2 regions of the Streptomyces sp. NPDC104814 genome follow, and region 2 is predicted to be linked to the other one. Evidence: riboswitches for the same ligand, from Rfam matches in the RefSeq annotation. Region 2 holds a riboswitch; the other holds the start of a gene.

Region 1 (7,304 bases), on a different contig from region 2:
TACGCCGGCGACGACCTGGGCGACCTGCCCGCCTTCGCCGCCGTCGACGTGCTGCGCGCCGAGGGCGTCCCGGGCCTGCTGGTGTGCAGCGGCAGCGCGGAGGTCACGGAGCTGTCGAAACGGGCGGACGTGGTGGTCGACGGCCCGCAGGGAGTCGTACGCCTGCTGTCGGCGCTGGCGGACCGGGTGACCCGGCCCGCCTAGCCGGTCCGCCTAGCCGGCCCGCGCGGCCGCGCGGGCCGCAGGGCTGACCCCGCGCGGGCGCCGTGCGGGTCAGCCCTGCAGCGCCTCCAGCTGCTCCAGGAACCACTTCGCGGGCGGCAGCGCGGTCGCCGCCGCCGCCAGCCGCTTCGCCCGGTCGCCCCGCTCGCCCACCGGCATGCTGAGCGCCTCGTGCAGCGCGGCCGCCGTGCCGGTCACGTCGTACGGATTGACCGCGATCGCGTCCTCGCCCAGCTCCGCGAACGCCCCGGCCTCCCGCGACAGCACCAGCACGCACCCCTCGTCGGAGACGACCGGCACCTCCTTGGCGACCAGGTTCATCCCGTCCCGGATCGGGTTGACCAGGGCCACGTCCGCGAGCCGGTACGCCGCCAGCGAGCGCGCGAAGTCGTCCTCGACGTGCAGCACGACCGGCGTCCAGCCGTCCGTGCCGTAGTCGGCGTTGATCTCCTCGGCCACCCGCTGCACCTCGGCCGTGTAGTCCCGGTAGACGGCGAGGTCCTGCCGGGACGGGTAGGCGAACGCCACGTGCACGACCCGCTCACGCCACTCGGGGTGGTCCTCCAGCAGCTGCCGGTAGGCCAGCAGACCGCGCACGATGTTCTTCGACAGTTCCGTGCGGTCCACCCGCACGATCGTCTTGCGGCCGGCGCCGATCTGCTCCCGCAGCGCCGCCATCCGCTCACCGACGTCGTCCCGGTGCGCGCGCTCACGCAGGAAGTCGGCGTCCGCGCCGAGCCCGTGCACTCCGATCCGGGTGGTGCCGAGCCCGTCCGCGAACTGCTCGCAGCAGGCCGTGAAGGCGTCCGCCCAGCGCCGGGTGAGGAAGCCGAGCCGGTCCGCGCCGAGCATCCCGTCGAGCACCTTGCGCGCGATGTCGTCCGGCAGCATCCGGAAGTACTCCGGCGGCGCCCACGGCGTGTGCGAGAAGTGCCCGATGCGCAGGTCGGGCCGCAGCGCGCGGAGCATCCCCGGGACCAGGGTCAGGTGGTAGTCCTGCACGATCACCACGGCGCCCTCGGCGGCCTCCTCGGCCAGCGCCTCGGCGAACGCCCGGTTGTACGCCTCGTACGACGCCCACTGCCGGCGGAACTCCGCGTCGAAGACCGGCTCCAGGGGCGTCTGGTAGAGCATGTGGTGCACGAACCACAGCACCGAGTTGGCGATGCCGTTGTAGGCGTCGGCGTGCACCTCGGCCGGGATGTCCAGCATCCGCACGCCCTGCTCGCCCACCCCGCGGCGCACCGCCTCGCGGTCACCGTCGGACAGCGCGGAGCACACCCACAGCGCGCCCGCCTCCGGCCCGATGGCCGACAGCCCGGACACCAGCCCGCCACCGCCGCGCCTGGCGGTGAGCGAGCCGTCGTCGCCCACCGAGTACGACACCGGGCCGCGGTTGGACGCGACCAGCACCCGAGCCCTCTGATCAGCAACGTGCGTGGAAGCCATACGCCTCAACCTAGCCCGCCCCGGAAAAACTCAAACGTATGGCCGGATCAGGTGGCCGGTCGTATACGTGCCGTTCACGCCACCTTGCGCGCCGCGTACTCCGCGATCTCCGTCATCGGGGGGCGTTCCTCCGTGTCCACGGAGTACGTGCGCGGCTCGAAGCCGTCCTCGCCCCGCTCGAACTGGGTCAGGGACGGCCGGATCAGGTGGCCGCGGGCCAGCCGGAGCTGGGCGGTGCGGTAGATCGCCGCCGCCATCCGGCCGAGGGCCTGGCCGTCCTGGTGACGGTGGATGCGCACCCCGACGTCGACCTGGGCGAGGGCGTCCAGACCGGCCAGGTGCAGGGCGTCGACCAGCATGCCCAGCTCCACGCCGTAGCCGACGGGGAAGGGCAGCTGTTCCAGCAGGGAGCGGCGCGCGGCGTACTCGCCGCCGAGCGGCTGGACGAAGCCGGCCAGCTGCGGCCAGTGCATGTTCAGCAGCGGGCGCGCCATCAGTTCGGTGACCCGGCCGCCCTGGCCCGCGGCGCCGGCCAGCGGGCGGTCGTACATCGCCTTGACCAGCTGGACCTCGGGCTCGGTCAGGAGCGGGCCGACGATGCCCGTGACGAAGTCGGAGGAGAACTCCTTCAGGTCCGCGTCGACGAAACAGACGATGTCGCCGCTCGTGACCAGCAGGGAGCGCCACAGCACCTCGCCCTTGCCGGGGACGGCGGGTATGCGCGGCAGGATCGTGTCGCGGTGGACGACCCGGGCGCCCGCCGCGGCGGCCACCTCGGCGGTCCGGTCGGTGGAGCCCGAGTCGACCACGACCAGCTCGTCGACCAGCGGGACCTGCTGCATGAGGTCGTGCCGGACGACGGCGACGATGTCGCCGACCGTCTCCTCCTCGTTCAGCGCGGGCAGCACGACGGAGACCCTCTGTCCCGTGGCCCGCTTGGCGGCCAGGACCTGGTGCACCGGGCGGTCGGCCACGGACCAGGAGCGGGTGGTGAGCCAGCGCTCGACTTCCGGAAGCACGGTCTGCGGCTCCTCACTGTCGTGATCACACCGGCTCACATCGGGTGATCGTGTGATCCATCTCGCGGTTCGGACGACTATCTCAACTGTCCTGGCCTTCGGTTACAGTCTTGAACAACGCTGATGACCATCGCATGTCGGGGGTCGCCCGCGTTCACAACCGAATACCGCTCATCCAGAGGGGCAGAGGGACACGGCCCGGTGAAGCCCCGGCAACCACCCTGACTCCGGACTCGTTCACGCGAGGCTCCCGGCCGGGGAAGGTGCCAATTCCGTCTCACGGCGAGATGCGTCGTGAGGAAGATGAGGAGAAAGGGCCTCGCCTCACATGGCTGCGCAGACAGTTACCAGCACCTCCACCGTCGACCTCGGTCCCGCCGCGGCCCTCAGCTGCCGCGAATGCGGTCACCGCGTCCCGCTCGGCCCGGTCTTCGCGTGCGAGGAGTGTTTCGGCCCGCTCGAGATCGCCTACGACTTCTCGGCCTACGACACCGAGGAACTCCGCAAGCGTATCGAGGCGGGACCCGCGAACATCTGGCGCTACGCACCGCTGCTGCCCGTCCCCGCGGACGTCGCCGACAAGCCGAACATCAACCCGGGCTGGACCAAGCTCGTCCAGGCCGACCACCTGGCCCGCGAACTCGGCGTCGACGCCGGCAAGCTCTTCGTCAAGGACGACTCCGGCAACCCCACCCACTCCTTCAAGGACCGTGTGGTGGCGCAGGCCCTGGAGGCGGCGCGCGCCTTCGGCTTCACCACCCTGTCCTGCTCCTCCACCGGCAACCTGGCCGGCGCCGTGGGCGCGGCCGCCGCGCGGGCCGGCTTCCGTTCGTGCGTGTTCATCCCGCACGACCTGGAGCAGGGCAAGGTCGTCATGGCCGCGATCTACGGCGGCGAGCTCGTCGGCATCGAGGGCAACTACGACGACGTGAACCGCTTCTGCTCCGAGCTGATCGGCGACCCGGCCGGCGAGGGCTGGGGCTTCGTCAACGTCAACCTGCGGCCGTACTACGCCGAGGGTTCCAAGACGCTGGCGTACGAGATCTGCGAGCAGCTCGGCTGGCAGCTGCCCGACCAGCTCGTCGTCCCGATCGCCTCCGGCTCGCAGCTCACCAAGGTCGACAAGGGCCTGCAGGAGCTGATCAAGCTCGGCCTGGTCGAGGACAAGCCGTACAAGATCTTCGGCGCCCAGGCCGAGGGCTGCTCGCCGGTGTCCACGGCCTTCAAGGCCGGGCACGACGTGGTCCGCCCGCAGAAGCCGAACACCATCGCCAAGTCGCTGGCGATCGGCAACCCGGCCGACGGCCCCTACGTCCTGGACATCGCCCGCCGCACGGGCGGCGCGGTGGAGGACGTCACCGACGAGCAGGTCGTCGACGCGATCAAGCTGCTGGCCCGCACGGAGGGCATCTTCGCGGAGACCGCCGGTGGGGTGACCGTGGGTGTGACCCGCAAGCTGATCGAGAACGGTCTCCTCGACCCGACGAAGACGACGGTCGTCCTGAACACCGGTGACGGCCTGAAGACCCTGGACGCGGTGGCCGGCACCGGCCTGACCGCCACCATCCGCCCGACCCTGGACTCCTTCCGAGAGGCTGGCCTCGCATGAGCGTGACCGTTCGCATCCCCACCATCCTGCGCACCTACACCGGTGGCCAGGCCGAGGTGCCCGCCGAGGGCGCGACCCTCTCCGAGGTCATCGCGGACCTGGAGAAGAACCACACCGGCATCGCCGCGCGGGTGCTCGACGACCAGGGCAAGCTGCGCCGGTTCGTCAACGTGTACGTCAACGACGACGACGTGCGCTTCGAGCAGGGTCTGGAGACGGCCACCCCGGACGGTGCGGGCGTGTCGATCATCCCGGCGGTCGCCGGCGGCTGCTGACACACAGAGTTCATCGAATTGCCCCCTCCGTGAGAGAAACGGAGGGGGCAATTCCATGTGGTTAGACGAGGTAGAGTTGGGGAACGCGGCCCGCATTCGACGGGACGCGATCTCTCGAACCTGCTGCACGGGCGACAAGAAGTAGCCAAAGTAAGCAGGTCTTTTGTCTTTTTTGCACCCTTTGCGTGGCCCGACTTGCTCGGAATTCAGGTGAATTCTCGCGAGATTTCGGACCGGCCCCGTCCAGATTTCTCGTCCGATTGACCTGTTGCAGACGGCAGTTGGACAGATACATTCAGCCGCGGTCGACGCGTTCCGGCGCACGCCCCCACCCATCCGGGGGGTGAGGTCTGACCCGGATCCGCGAAGTGTGGATCTGTGCAAGGGCCAGTAATAGGGGAGTTAGGCATGGCTCAGGGCACCGTCAAGTGGTTCAACGCGGAGAAGGGCTACGGCTTCATCGCGGTCGACGGTGGTGCGGACGTCTTCGTCCACTACAGCGCCATCCAGATGGACGGCTACCGCACCCTGGAAGAGGGCCAGCGGGTCGAGTTCGAGATCTCGCAGGGCCAGAAGGGTCCGCAGGCCGACATGGTTCGCGTCACCGCCTGAACGTTCATTCACGCACGAAGGGCCCGCACCTCGCACAGGGTGCGGGCCCTTCCGCGTGCCCGGACACGTCCGGACGGCGCCGGGGGACGTGTTCGCGGGCGGCTGATCCACCGCCCCGACCCCCGTCAGGCGCTTGCACTCGACCATGCCGAGTGCTAATCATTGCGTTAGCACTCTGAAGGTGAGAGTGACAACGTAAGGACCGGGTCGGTGAGGCCGGGGCCGGGCGGGGCAAGGAACCCGCAGGTCTGGGCCGTCCGTCGCGGGCGCGGGCGCGGTCCGAAGTAATCACCCCCAGTCCTGGAGGGACCACTTCACATGGCCAAGATCATCGCGTTCGACGAGGAGGCGCGGCGCGGCCTCGAGCGCGGCATGAACCAGCTCGCGGACGCCGTCAAGGTGACGCTCGGCCCCAAGGGCCGCAACGTCGTCCTCGAGAAGAAGTGGGGCGCGCCCACGATCACCAACGATGGTGTGTCCATCGCCAAGGAGATCGAGCTCGAGGACCCGTACGAGAAGATCGGCGCCGAGCTGGTCAAGGAAGTCGCCAAGAAGACGGACGACGTCGCCGGTGACGGTACGACCACCGCGACCGTGCTCGCCCAGGCCCTGGTCAAGGAAGGCCTGCGCAACGTCGCCGCCGGTGCCAACCCGATGGCCCTGAAGCGCGGTATCGAGAAGGCCGTCGAGGCCGTCTCCGCCGCCCTGCTGGAGCAGGCGAAGGACGTCGAGACCAAGGAGCAGATCGCCTCCACGGCCTCCATCTCCGCCGCCGACACCCAGATCGGCGAGCTCATCGCCGAGGCCATGGACAAGGTCGGCAAGGAAGGCGTCATCACCGTCGAGGAGAGCAACACCTTCGGCCTCGAGCTCGAGCTCACCGAGGGCATGCGCTTCGACAAGGGCTACATCTCCGCCTACTTCGCGACCGACATGGAGCGCATGGAGGCGTCGCTCGAGGACCCGTACATCCTCATCGCGAACTCCAAGATCGGCTCCGTCAAGGACCTGCTCCCGCTGCTGGAGAAGGTCATGCAGTCGGGCAAGCCGCTGCTGATCATCGCCGAGGACGTCGAGGGCGAGGCCCTGTCGACCCTGGTCGTCAACAAGATCCGCGGTACCTTCAAGTCCGTCGCCGTCAAGGCCCCGGGCTTCGGCGACCGCCGCAAGGCCATGCTCGGCGACATCGCCATCCTCACGGGCGGCGAGGTCATCTCCGAGGAGGTCGGCCTCAAGCTGGAGAACGCGACCCTGGACCTCCTGGGCCGCGCCCGCAAGGTCGTCATCACCAAGGACGAGACCACCATCGTCGACGGTGCCGGCTCCTCGGACCAGGTCGCGGGCCGCGTGAACCAGATCCGCGCCGAGATCGAGAACAGCGACTCCGACTACGACCGCGAGAAGCTGCAGGAGCGCCTGGCGAAGCTCGCCGGCGGTGTCGCGGTCATCAAGGCCGGTGCCGCCACCGAGGTGGAGCTCAAGGAGCGCAAGCACCGCATCGAGGACGCCGTCCGCAACGCCAAGGCGGCCGTCGAGGAGGGCATCGTCGCCGGCGGTGGCGTGGCCCTGCTGCAGACCACGCACGTCTTCGACAAGCTGGAGCTCGACGGCGACGAGGCGACCGGCGCCCAGGCCGTGAAGCTCGCGCTCGAGGCCCCGCTGAAGCAGATCGCGGTCAACGCCGGCCTCGAGGGCGGGGTCGTGGTGGAGAAGGTGCGCAACCTGACCCCGGGCCACGGCCTGAACGCCGCGACCGGCGAGTACGTCGACCTGGTCGCCGAGGGCATCATCGACCCGGCCAAGGTGACGCGCTCCGCGCTGCAGAACGCCGCGTCGATCGCCGCGCTGTTCCTCACCACCGAGGCCGTCATCGCCGACAAGCCGGAGAAGGCCTCGGCCCCGGCCGGCGGCGGCATGCCGGGCGGTGACATGGACTTCTGATCCTTCCGGATCACCTGTCCTTTCGGGTCTTCGCGAAGGCCTTTCCGAGGGCGGCAGCCCCAGCTTCCGGCTGGGGGTGCCGCCCTCGGGCGTGTCCGGGGTCACACGGGCCGGGCCCGCTGACCGGAATGAGGGACGGGCCGCGCATGGTTGCTTCAGTGAGTGCAACAATGCGCG
Region 2 (7,304 bases):
CCGATCCGCTGCCGGAACAGCGCATCGGTCTCCAGCGCGGCCGCCATCGCGTTCCCGGCGAACTTGGCCCGCCGGTTCGGCGCGAAGCGCGCGTACTGCCGAAGCTGGGCGGGCAGTTCGCCGACGGTCAGTCCGCCGAAGCCGTCCGCGACGATCTGGACGACCTTGCGGCGCACACCGTCGGGCAGCGGACGGTCGAGCACCTCAGCGGCGCCGTCGCCCGGCCCCCCGCCTGTGGTCTCCACCATCCGTCACTCCTGTACCTGTCGTACGTGTTTCCCTGTCGGCCGTGAGGGGTCGCTCGGCTCAGGCCTCGGCCGCGGGCCGGTCCACGAGCTCCACCTGGTCCACGGCGTTGCACCAGCGGCAGCGCACCGAGTCGATGGTCTCACTGAGCACCTCGCGCTCCTCGACCTTCGGCTCGCCCGCGAGATCGAGGTGGACGTACTCGACGACCTTCGACGAGCGGGTCACGTCGAAGCGGGTGAGGTTGCCGCAGAGCGTGCAGCGCCACCGCGTCGTGGCGGTCGGCAGGGGAACCGTCATCGTGACTGTTCGCTTTCTTCCAGTGTCCTTGACGCACCGGGCTCCCCGGTGCGTGTGGGTCGTAACCCTACGGCCTGGCGGTGACTCGCCGCTGGTCCGTCCACGGCGGCGAGGCGGCCTCGTCCGATGCGTCCCGTTACGTCATGCTCTGTAGACATGATCGGCAACTGGACGACCGCGGTCGGCAAGGCGACCAGGACCTTCCGGCACACCTCCGCGCCGGTGACGTACGGACTGATCGCCGTGTGCTGCCTGATCTTCCTGGTGGGGCCGGCGGCGGGCGTGAACCCGGTCTACGGCCACGGTGACGAGCTGCTCACCGCCCAGCGGGCGTACTTCCGGCACTGGGGCGTGGTCCCGGCCGAACTCTTCCAGGGCTCACCGCGGGCGGCCCTGACCCCGGTGACCGCCCTGTTCGTGCACGGCAGCTGGGTCCATCTGCTCGGCAACATGCTCTTCCTCTACGTCTTCGGAGCGATGACCGAGGAACGGATGGGCCGCGGCCGGTTCGTCGTGTTCTACGTCGGCTGCGGGTACCTGGCCCTGCTGGGATACGCCGCCGCGCACGCCGCATCCGAGCAGTCGCTGGTCGGCGCCTCGGGGGCGATCTCGGCGGTCCTCGGCGCGTTCCTCTCCCTCTTTCCCCGCGCCCGGGTGACCAGTCTCCTGCCGTTCCTGTTCTTCGTTCCGCTGCGCTTCCCGGCCTGGGTCGTGCTGCCGTTCTGGGCGGCGCTGCAGTGGCTCGCGGCGGGACGGGCGGAGCAGGGGCCGGGAGTGGCGTACCTGGCACATCTGATCGGCTTCGGGCTGGGCTTCCTGGCCGCGTGGGTCTTCATCCGCCGTGCCACTAGAGTGAAAGCCGCCCCTGCTCCGGCCCCCGAGGGAGAGAACCAGCCGTGATCACCGCGATCGTCCTCATCAAGACCAGCGTGGACAAGATCCCCGAGATCGCCGAGCAGATCGCCTCGCTGGACTCCGTGAGCGAGGTCTTCTCCGTCACCGGGACGTACGACCTGATCGCCATGGTGCGGGTGCGTCAGCACGAGGACCTCGCGGAGGTCATCCCGGGGCGCATCAGCAAGATCCCCGGTGTCGAGGGCACGGACACGCACGTGGCGTTCCGGACGTACTCGCAGCACGACCTGGAGGCGGCGTTCGCCATCGGCCTGGATTCCTGACCGGGCGTACACCGCCTCCCCCGGGCGCTACGGCACCTCAGACCGCGGGGACGCAGCGGCCGTCTTCCGTCCGGTAGGTCCACTGCGCGCCCTGGGTGACCAGTTCCCTCACCGCCGTGACGAAGCGCTCGACGTGCTCGTCGGGGGTGCCGGCGCCGAAGCTCACGCGGATCGCGTTGAGGGACTTCTCGCCCGGGGCCGCCTCGGGGGCGCCGCACTCGCCCTGGGTCTGGGGGTCGCTGCCGAGCAGGGTGCGCACCAGCGGGTGGGCACAGAAGAGGCCGTCGCGGACGCCGATGCCGTACTCGGCGGACAGGGCCGCGGCGAAGTGGGAGCTGTTCCAGCCCTCGACGACGAACGAGATCACACCGACCCGGGGGGCGTCGTCGCCGAACAGGGAGAGGATCCTCACCTCGGGCACCTCGGCCAGGCCCTCACGGACCGTGGCGATCAGATGCTGCTCGCGGGCGACCAGGGCGTCCCAGCCGGCCTCGGTCAGCGCCTTGCAGGCGGAGGCGATGGAGTAGGCACCGATCACGTTCGGGGAGCCGGCCTCGTGGCGGGCGGCGCTGTCGTGCCACTCCACGTCCACTCCGCCGTCCTCGCGCCGGGCGACCTTGCGGCTGGCTCCGCCGCCGGCGAGGTAGGGGTCGGCGGCCTGGAGCCAGTCGGCGCGGCCAGCGAGGACGCCGGAGCCGAACGGGGCGTACAGCTTGTGACCGGAGAAGGCGACCCAGTCGACGTCGAGGTCGCGCACGCTCACCGGGTGGTGCGGGGCCAGCTGGGCGGCGTCCAGGACGATCCGGGCGCCGTGGGCGTGCGCGGCGGCCGCCAGCTCGCGCACCGGCCACAGCTCGCCGGTGACGTTGGAGGCGCCGGTGACGCAGACCAGGGCGGGCCCGTACGGGTCGCGGTCGGCGAGCGCGCGCTCCAGGGTCTGCACGGCCTGCTGCGGGGTGCGCGGGGCGTTGAGGTAGGTGACCTTCGCGTGCTGCCAGGGCAGCAGCGAGGCGTGGTGCTCGGTCTCGAAGACGAAGACCTGGCAGTCGGCCGGGATCGCCCGGGCCAGCAGGTTCAGCGAGTCCGTGGTGGAGCGGGTGAAGACGACCTGGTCGCCCTCGCGGCAGTCGAGGAACTCCGCGATCGTGTGCCGGGCGTTCTCGAACAGGTCGGTGGACAGCTGGGAGAGGTACCCGGCACCGCGGTGCACGCTGCCGTAGTACGGCGCGTAGGCGGCCACGTCGTCCCAGACGCGCTGCAGGGCGGGGGCGCTGGCGGCGTAGTCGAGGGCGGCGTAGGTGACCTCGCCACCGGTGACGAGCGGGACGGTGACATCCCGGCCCAGAACGGGCAGGGGGGCACAAACCGAACGGTCGGAGGCAGCGGTGGAGACAGACATGGCGGAACTCCCGTGAGGACGCGCGGCACAGCGCGGAAAGAACGAAGAAGGGGGTGCGGAGGCGGGGCTCTGCGGCCCTATCGCATTCGGTTGCTCACGGAAGACTCCTCGACGACCAGGACCCCTGGGTTCGCGAGGGGTCCGCGCTTGCCGCAGACCTTGCTGACTGCGGCCTGGTCTTCACCCGGGGCACCCCGCCACGGACGGAGGGTTGCCGGACAGCCGGCCGGGGCCTCATGACTGTCACTCATGACCTGGTACAGGAACGTAACGGAAGTGATCGCCGCCCCGCAACCCGAGTCCGGATTGCGGGACGGGCGTGGTGGAAGGTCAGGAGTTGCTGGCCGCCACCCAGCGTTCCAGGGTGCGCTTGGCCGACCCGGAGTCGATGGACTGCGCCGCCTTGGCCATGCCGGCCCGGATCTGCTCCGTCAGCGGTGCGTCGGTCGGCGCGAGGGCGACCAGCGCGGCCGCCGAGTTGAGCACGACGGCGTCCCGGACGGGGCCCCGCTCGCCGTCCAGCAGGCGCCGGGCCACCTCGGCGTTGTACGACGCGTCGGCGCCGCGCAGGGCCTCCACGGGGGCCAGGTCGATGCCGGCCTCCCGGGGGTCGAAGGTCTCCTCGGTGACCTTGCCGTCGCGGACGATCCAGACCCGGGACGTGGAGGTGATCGTCAGCTCGTCCAGGCCGTCGTCGCCGCGGAAGACCAGGGAGGAGTTGCCGCGCTCGGCGAAGACGCCGGCGACGATGGGCGCCATCCTGGCGTCGGCGACGCCGACGGCCTGCGCCCGCACCTTCGCCGGGTTGGTCAGCGGACCCAGCACGTTGAAGGTGGTGCGGATACCCAACTGGCCGCGGGCGGCGGCCACATGGCGCAGCGCCGGGTGGAACTTCACCGCGAAGCAGAAGGTGATCCCGGCCTCCTCGGCCACCTGGGGCACGCGGTGCAGCGGCAGGTTGAGGTTGACGCCGAGCTTCTCGAGCACGTCCGAGGCGCCGGAGGCCGAGGACGCGGCCCGGTTGCCGTGCTTGACGACCTTCGCGCCCGTGCCGGCCACGACGATCGAGGACATGGTGGAGATGTTCACCGTCTTCGCGCCGTCGCCGCCGGTTCCGACGATATCGACGGTCGGGCCGGGCACCTCGATGACGTTGGCGTGGTCGTACATCGCGCGGACCAGGCCGGTGATCTCCTCGACCGTCTCGCCCTTGGCGCGCAGCGCGACCGCGAACCCGGCGATCTGGGCGTCGGTGGCCTCGCCGCGCATGATCTGGTCCATCGCCCAGGCGGTGTCCTCGGCGCTCTGGTCGCGGCCCTCCAGCAGGCCGTTCAGCACGCGGGGCCAGGAACGGCCCGCCGCGGTGTCGCCTCCAGCGGGGGTCACAGCGCTCATCAGCCGCTCCTGGTCGTCTCACGCGTCGAATGTCACCTCCACCCTATCCAGCCCGCGCCAAGCCGAACGGCCCCGTCCGAACCCCGGACGAAGCCCCCCACCCCCACCCCCATCCGCGCGGACCGGTCCCCCACCCCGGGAACACGCGGTCGCCCCGCCACCGCCCCGACGCGCAGGGCCCCGGCCGGCCACAGCGCCAGGCAGACCACGAGAGCCGGGCGGATCCGGTAGCCAGCCGGACACGGGCAACCGCCCGGGCACGGCGGCCTACCGGAACGGCCACAACCCGGACCCGGCAGTCAGCGAGATACGGGCAACCCGCCGGGCACGGCGAAGGGCCCCGTCCGTTGTTCGGACGGGGCCCTTCGACCGTGGCGTGGCTGACGCAGCGATCAGTGGTGGCCGTGGCCGCTCGTGATCTCCCTGTACTCCTCGGCGCTCGGCTTCGCGATCTGCGACTCCTCGCCGAAGTACGCCTCGCTGAGCTTGGCGCGCAGCTTCTCGCCGCCCTTCACCTTGCGCTCGACACCGTTCTCGTCGACCGTGGGGCCGATCTCGAGCGGCTGGTACTGCTCGTGCGCGGTGAGCGTGTGCAGCGCTTCCTGGCTGAGCGGCTCGTGGACCTCGATGAACTCACCGTGCGGCAGGCGCTTGATGGTGCCGGTCTCGCGACCGTGCAGCACCTTCTCCTTGTCCCGGCGCTGCAGGCCGAGGCAGATCCGCTTGGTGATCAGGAACGCGAGGACCGGTCCGACGAAGACGAAGATCCGCACGAACCAGGTGACCACGTTGATCGACAGGTGGAAGTGCGTGGCCCACAGGTCGTTGCCGCCACCGATCAGCAGGGTCAGGTACACCGTCATCCAGGCGACGCCGAGACCCGTGCGCGTCGGGGCGTTGCGCGGGCGGTCCAGGATGTGGTGCTCGCGCTTGTCACCGGTGACCCAGGCCTCGATGAACGGGTAGACCGCGATCGCCACCAGGACCAGCGGGAAGATCACCAGCGGGATGAACACACCGAGGACCAGCGTGTGACCCCAGAAGTTGATCTCCCAGCCCGGCATGAAGCGGATCAGACCCTCGGAGAAGCCCATGTACCAGTCGGGCTGGGCACCCGTGGACACCTGGTCCGGCCGGTAGGGGCCCATGGCCCAGATCGGGTTGATCTGGGCGACCGCGGAGATGACCGCGATGACACCGAAGACCAGGAAGAAGAAGCCGCCCGCCTTCGCCATGTACACCGGGAGCAGCGGCATGCCGACGACGTTCTTGTTCGTCTTGCCGGGACCCGCGAACTGGGTGTGCTTGTGGTAGAAGACCAGGATCAGGTGGGCCACCATCAGGCCCAGCATGATGCCCGGCAGCAGCAGGATGTGGATCGAGTAGAAGCGGGCCACGAAGTCGCCGCCCGGGAACTCGCCGCCGAAGAGGAAGAACGACAGGTACGTGCCGACGATCGGCACGGACAGGATCGCGCCCTCCATGAAGCGGACACCGGTGCCGGAGAGCAGGTCGTCCGGGAGCGAGTAACCGGTGAAGCCGGTGAACATGCCCAGGACGAACAGCAGGAAGCCGAACAGCCAGTTGACCTCACGCGGCTTGCGGAACGCGCCGGTGAAGAACACGCGCATCATGTGCACGAACATGCCCGCGAGGAAGATCAGCGCGGCCCAGTGGTGGATCTGCCGGATCAGCAGACCACCGCGCACGTCGAAGGAGATGTGCAGGGTCGACCTGAACGCCTCGGACATCATCTGCCCCTGGAGCGGGACATACGTGCCGTGGTACTCGACCTCGTTCATCGACGGGTGGAAGAACAGCGTCAGATAGACACCCGTCAGAATGATGATGAGGAAGCTGTACATGCACACTTCGCCCAACATGAACGACCAGTGGTCGGGGAAGATCTTGCGCATGTTCGACTTGGCGAGGGAGTAGATCCCCAGCCGGCCGTCGGCCCAGTCGGCGATGCGCTCGCCGGCCGGTGCCTTCCCGCGAGAGCGGGGTGCTTGGTTCGCTGCAGTACTCATCCGCGCTCCCAGAAAGCAGGACCGACGGGCTCTTCGAAGTCGCCGAGCGCCTCGAGGTAGCCCTCGTCGTTCACACCGATGCGCAGCTGCGGCAGGGCGTGACCGGCGGGACCGAAGATCACCCGGGCACCGTCGGACAGGTCGAAGGTGGACTGGTGGCAGGGGCACAGCACGTGGTGCGTCTGCTGCTCGTACAGCGAGATCGGGCAACCGACGTGGGTGCAGATCTTGGAGTACGCCACGATGCCGTCGTGCGACCACTGGAGCTCACGCTTGTCCTTGATGTTCTCCGGCTGGAGCCGGACGATCATCAGGGCCGCCTTGGCGATCTCGGTCTGGAAGTCCTCGTCGTGCTCCTCCAGGCCCTCGGGCTTGGCGAAGGTCAGCGAGCCGACGGCGACGTCCTCGGGACGCAGCGGCTCGTTGGTGTTCATGTTGACGAGGAGCTTGCCCTTGGACCACAGCGTGTGACGCAGGCTCGTCCCGGGCAGCGGACCGAGGTCGCGCAGCAGGAACAGGCCCGAGAGCGGGACCAGGGTCAGCGCGCCGAACATCGTGTTGCGGATCAGCTTGCGCCGGCCCAGGGCCGACTCCTTGGCGCCCTGGCGGAAGTCCGCGTGGACCTTCGCCCGGACCTCCGGGGAGGCCTCGATCGGGTGGCGCTCGTCGGCGACCTCCACGTCGGACATCAGGGTGCGGGCCCAGTGGACCGCACCCGCGCCGATGCAGAACAGCGCCGTGCCGAGGGTCAGACCC

What was found. Region 2 has a riboswitch for S-adenosylmethionine ahead of ACZ64A_RS11275 (aminotransferase class V-fold PLP-dependent enzyme). Riboswitches for the same ligand answer to the same signal wherever they lie in the genome.
Region 1: it holds a riboswitch for S-adenosylmethionine, as region 2 does, so the genes downstream of both, thrC (threonine synthase) here and ACZ64A_RS11275 (aminotransferase class V-fold PLP-dependent enzyme) in region 2, are expected to answer to the same signal.

Annotation. Positions count from the first base shown of each region.
Region 1 covers NZ_JBVJOL010000006.1:115,892-123,195, forward strand. The annotation lists gene otsB (trehalose-phosphatase) at 1-204, shown strand, start outside; gene ACZ64A_RS21210 (alpha,alpha-trehalose-phosphate synthase (UDP-forming)) at 274-1,671, opposite strand; gene ACZ64A_RS21215 (glucosyl-3-phosphoglycerate synthase) at 1,746-2,690, opposite strand; SAM riboswitch class I at 2,859-3,000, shown strand; gene thrC (threonine synthase) at 3,019-4,299, shown strand; gene ACZ64A_RS21225 (MoaD/ThiS family protein) at 4,296-4,574, shown strand; gene ACZ64A_RS21230 (cold-shock protein) at 4,983-5,186, shown strand; gene groL (chaperonin GroEL) at 5,505-7,127, shown strand.
Region 2 covers NZ_JBVJOL010000002.1:597,950-605,253, reverse strand. The annotation lists gene ACZ64A_RS11295 (NYN domain-containing protein) at 1-248, opposite strand, end outside; gene ACZ64A_RS11290 (hypothetical protein) at 307-546, opposite strand; gene ACZ64A_RS11285 (rhomboid family intramembrane serine protease) at 703-1,446, shown strand; gene ACZ64A_RS11280 (Lrp/AsnC family transcriptional regulator) at 1,443-1,724, shown strand; gene ACZ64A_RS11275 (aminotransferase class V-fold PLP-dependent enzyme) at 1,762-3,123, opposite strand; SAM riboswitch class IV at 3,262-3,378, opposite strand; gene trpD (anthranilate phosphoribosyltransferase) at 3,454-4,518, opposite strand; gene qcrB (cytochrome bc1 complex cytochrome b subunit) at 4,911-6,548, opposite strand; gene qcrA (cytochrome bc1 complex Rieske iron-sulfur subunit) at 6,545-7,304, opposite strand, start outside.